DNA from 2 places in the Peterkaempfera bronchialis genome. Region 1 is predicted to be linked to the other one. Evidence: riboswitches for the same ligand, from Rfam matches in the RefSeq annotation. Region 1 holds a riboswitch; the other holds the start of a gene.
What was found. A riboswitch is a leader RNA that binds a small molecule or an ion and turns the genes downstream of it on or off. The one in region 1 is predicted to bind thiamine pyrophosphate.
Positions count from the first base shown of each region.

Region 2: it holds a riboswitch for thiamine pyrophosphate, as region 1 does, so the genes downstream of both, thiC (phosphomethylpyrimidine synthase ThiC) here and thiO (glycine oxidase ThiO) in region 1, are expected to answer to the same signal.

Region 1 covers NZ_CP031264.1:1,447,437-1,449,825, reverse strand. Annotated here, with positions in the region: gene thiO (glycine oxidase ThiO) at 1-1,074, opposite strand, end outside; TPP riboswitch at 1,069-1,181, opposite strand; gene C7M71_RS06305 (GH1 family beta-glucosidase) at 1,336-2,389, opposite strand, start outside.
Region 2 covers NZ_CP031264.1:3,563,775-3,566,163, forward strand. Annotated here, with positions in the region: gene C7M71_RS15805 (YibE/F family protein) at 1-991, opposite strand, end outside; TPP riboswitch at 1,084-1,193, shown strand; gene thiC (phosphomethylpyrimidine synthase ThiC) at 1,189-2,389, shown strand, end outside.

The DNA.
Region 1 (2,389 bases):
CTCGGCGATCAGGTCGCCGGTGACCGGGGTCAGCAGCACCCCGTTGCGGTGGTGGCCGGTGGCGGCGACCAGGCCCGGCAGCGCCGTGGGGCCCAGCAGCGGGGCGTTGTCGGGCGAGCCGGGACGCAGCCCGGCGCCGGTCTCCACCAGCGGCAGCTCGGTGATGCCGGGGATCAGCTCATGGGCGTCGCGCAGCAGCTCGTACACCCCGCCCGCCGTCACCGTGGTGTCGTACCCCAGCTCCTCGGTGGTGGCGCCGATCACCAGCTCGCCGTCCTCGCGCGGCACCAGGTAGATATGGCAGCCGCGCACCACCGCCCGGACATTGCGGGAGAGGAACGGCGCGTACACCGGCGGCACCCGCAGCCGCACCACCTGGCCCTTCACCGGGCGCACCGGCGGCAGCACACCGTCGGGCAGGCCCGGCAGCAGATGGCTGCGGCTGCCCGCCGCCAGCACCACCTGGTCGGCGGTGAACTCCTCACCGGAGTCGGCCACCGCCCCGGTCGCCCGGTCCGACCGCACGGTGAGCCGCGCGGCGGCGGCCGGGACCAGCCGCACCCCGGCCCGGCGGCACGCCGCCACCAGGGCGGCGCCCACCCGGCGGCCGTCCACCTGGTGGTCCTCGGCCACATGCAGGCCGCCGCGTACGGACGGCGCCAGCATCGGCTCCAGCCGGCGGGCCTCGCGGCCGGTCAGCCAGGTCGAGTCCAGGCCGAGCCGCTGGTGGAAGGCGTACAGCTCCAGCAGCTCCGCCCGGTCGTCGGAGTCCAGCGCCACCGCGAGGGTGCCGCAGGCGCGGTAGCCGGTGGAGAGCCCGGACACCTCCTCCAGCTCGGCGGCGAAGGCCGCGTACCGCGCATTGGAGGCCATGCCCAGCCGCAGCAGCGGCTCCTCGCCGTACTGCAACTCGGTGACCGGTGCCAGCATCCCGGCGGCGACCTGCGCGGCCCCATGGCCGGGGTCGGGGTCCAGCACCGCCACCGAGAGGCCGCGCTGCGCCGTCTGCCAGGCCACGGCGAGGCCGATGATCCCGCCGCCGACGACCAGTACATCCGTCTCTGTGCGTACCAAGGCTGCGACTCTCCCTTCGCCGGCATGACCCGGATCAGGTTCCGACGGTCGGAGGCCGCTCCAGCCTCCCTCTCAGCCCGGTGCGCCGGGCTCCCGCGTGTACGCCCCCAGCCTATCGCCGCGCCCCGGTGACCTCGAAGGGCCCCGGGGCGCGGTGGTGCAGCGGTGTGTGCGGTGGTGTGTGCGGTGGTGCGTGGGTGCGCGTGCGTGTGCGTGTGCGTGGGTGTGCGCGGTGGTGTGCGCCCCGTGCGGGGGCGCCGGTCAGACGGCCGAGCGGGTGCGGGTGCGGTGCGCGGCGATCAGCTCGGCGTAGCGGCGGCCACTGGTCTTCATGGTGCGGCGCTGGGTCTCGTAGTCGACGTGGACCAGGCCGAACCGCTTGTCGTAGCCGTACGCCCACTCGAAGTTGTCCAGCAGCGACCAGGCGAAGTACCCCGCCACCGGGACGCCCCGGGCGGCGGCGCGGGCGCAGGCGGCCAGGTGCTCCTCCAGGTAGGCGGTCCGCTCCGGGTCGTGCACCTCGCCGTCCGGGCCGACCGTGTCCTGGTAGGCCGAGCCGTTCTCGGTGACGTACACCCGCTGCGCGCCGTACTCCTCGGAGAGCCGCACCAGCAGCGTCTCCAGGCCCTCGCCGTGCACCTCCCAGTCCATCGCGGTGCGGCGCGGGTCGGGGCCGGGCATCTGGCGGGCGTACGGGACCGGGCCGGTCGGGTCGTCGGCGACGACCTGGCGGAAGTAGTAGTTCAGGCCCAGCCAGTCCAGCGGCGCCGCGATGGTCTCCAGGTCCCCCGCGCGGACCGGGAGTTCCACCCCGTACAGCTTGACCATGTCCTCGGGGTAGCCGCGCCCGTGGATCGGGTCCAGCCACCAGCGGTTGGTGTGGCCGTCGGCACGGAGCGCGGCGGCGCGGTCGGCGTCGCTGTCGCTCGCGGGCTCGCACGGGCTGAGGTTGTTGACGATGCCGATCTGCGCACCGGGGACGGCGGCCCGGAGGGCCTGCACGGCCAGGCCGTGGCCCAGGTGGAGGTGGTACGAGGCCCGGACGGCGGCGGTGAGGTCGGTCAGGCCGGGAGCCATCTTGCCTTCGAGGTGGCCGATCCAGGCCGAGCAGAGCGGCTCGTTGAGGGTGGCCCAGTGGGTGACCCGGTCGCCCAGCGCCCCGGCGACCACCGACGCGTACTCGGCGAACCGCTCGGCGGTCTCGCGCTCCGGCCAGCCGCCCCGGTCCTGCTGCGCCTGGGGGAGGTCCCAGTGGTACAGGGTCGGGTAGGGGGTGATCCCGGCTTCCAGCAGGGCGTCGGTGAGCCGGTCGTAG
Region 2 (2,389 bases), 2.1 Mb from region 1:
TGGCCGCCCGCAACTCCCACACCGCCGAGGTCTGGGTCACCGTCACATCGTCCAGTACACCCAACGAACCGATGATCACACCGGCCAGCAGCACGCCGTCCAGCCGGATCCCCGGATAGAGCGAATGCACCAGCGCCGTCTCGTCCGAGGTGTTGCCGGTCAGCTTGGTCAGCCCTATGAAGACCTCCCCCAACACCCCGATCAGCGCCAGCGAGGAGAGGGTGCCGATCACCGCCACCGAGGTACGGGCCGACAGCCCATGGCAGAGATACAGCGCCACCAGCATGATCGCGCTGCCGCCGACCACCGCCACCAGCAGCGGATTCTGCCCGTGCAGGACCGCCGGCAGGATGAAGAGCGTCAGGATCGCAAAGCTCACCACCAGCGCCACCAGCGCCGTCAGCCCCCGCAGCCGGCCCACCGCCACCACCGCCAGCGCGAACACCGCCGCCAGCGCCGCCATCGGCACCGCCCGGTCGGCGTCGGCGATGGCGTACCGCAGCTCCGGCGGCGCACCCGGCGAGTCCGTGAGGATCACCTTGTCGCCCGCCGACCAGCGGCCGGTCCCGTCCGGGTTGAGGGTCTGCCGGACCGTCCGCCCCGCCTCCGGCCCGCTGGTCAGCCGCACCGAGACCTTGGTGCAGACCGCCGTGCCCGCGTCCCCCTGGCATGGCGCCTGCGCCGTGGCCACCACCGTGCCGTGCACCGTCTTCTGGTCGAACCCGATCCCCGACGCGCCCCCGCTGTGCGGCGGCACCCCGCCCGGCCAGAGCACCACCAGCCCGGCCACCACCGCCACCGCGAACGGCACCAGCACCGCCGCGATCACCCGCCGCAGCCGCGCCGACGCCGGGGCGGCCGGTCCATGGTGGTGCGCATGGCTGTGGCCGTGTCCGTGTCCGTGGCCGTGGCTGGGGGAGGTGGCGTGGCTATGGGCGAGGGCGGGGTCGTCGCCGTCGCCGGGCTGCTGCTGGTCGTGTCCTGCTGCCACGGGAGAGTCCTTCCGGGGGTGGGGCGAGACAAGGGAACCATGCCGATGCGTTCTGGCGGTACGCGCCACGGCCCCGTTACGGTTGGACCATCTGATGCAGACGCGGGAGCTCGGAGCACCGGGCTGAGAGGGCACTGACCGCTGTGCCGACCGCAGAACCTGACCGGGTAATGCCGGCGTAGGGAGTAGTAGGTCTGATGACCACGCACCGAGCACAGCAGGAGACGTCTGCCCGCAGCGGGTACCCCACCCCCGCCTGGCACAAGGCGTACCGCACCGGATCCCGCCCCGACCTCCGGGTCCCCTACCGGGAGGTGCACCTCACCGACGGGCGCACCGTGCCGCTGTACGACACCTCCGGCCCGTACACCGACCCCGCATACGAGACCGATGTGCGGCGCGGCCTGCCCGCACTGCGCGACCCGTGGATCCGGCAGCGCGGTGACACCGAGGAGTACGAGGGCCGCACGCCCCGACCCGAGGACGACGGCCTGCGGCACACGGCGCCGCGCGGCGGCCTCCGCAACCTGGACGCGGTCTTCCCCGGCCGCCCCCGCCGCCCGCTGCGCGCCCGGAACGGCGCCGCCGTCACCCAACTCGGCTACGCCAGGCGGGGACTGGTCACCCCGGAGATGGAGTTCGCGGCCCTGCGGGAGGGCCTGGACCCGGAGTTCGTCCGCGACGAGGTCGCCCGGGGCCGGGCCGTCATCCCGGTCAACGTCAACCACCCCGAGGTCGAACCGGCGGTCATCGGCACCAACTTCCTGGTGAAGATCAACGCCAATATCGGCAACTCCGCCGTCACCTCCTCCATCGAGGAGGAGGTGGAGAAGATGACCTGGGCCACCCGCTGGGGCGCCGACACCGTCATGGATCTCTCCACCGGCCGCAACATCCACACCACCCGCGAGTGGATCCTGCGCAACTCCCCCGTCCCGATCGGCACCGTGCCCATCTACCAGGCCCTGGAGAAGGTCGACGGCCGCGCGGAGGAACTCGGCTGGGACGTCTACCGCGACACCGTCATCGAGCAGTGCGAGCAGGGCGTCGACTATATGACCGTGCACGCCGGCGTGCTGCTGCGGTACGTCCCCCTCACCGCCCGCCGCAAGACCGGCATCGTCTCCCGGGGCGGCTCCATCATGGCCGCCTGGTGCCTCGCCCACCACCAGGAGAACTTCCTCTACACCCACTTCGAGGAACTCTGCGACATCCTCCGCGCCTATGACGTCACCTACTCGCTCGGCGACGGCCTGCGCCCGGGCTCCATCGCTGACGCCAACGACGAGGCCCAGTTCGCCGAACTGCGAACCCTCGGCGAACTCGGCCGGATCGCCCGCGACCGGGACGTCCAGGTGATGATCGAGGGCCCGGGGCACGTCCCCATGCACCGGATCC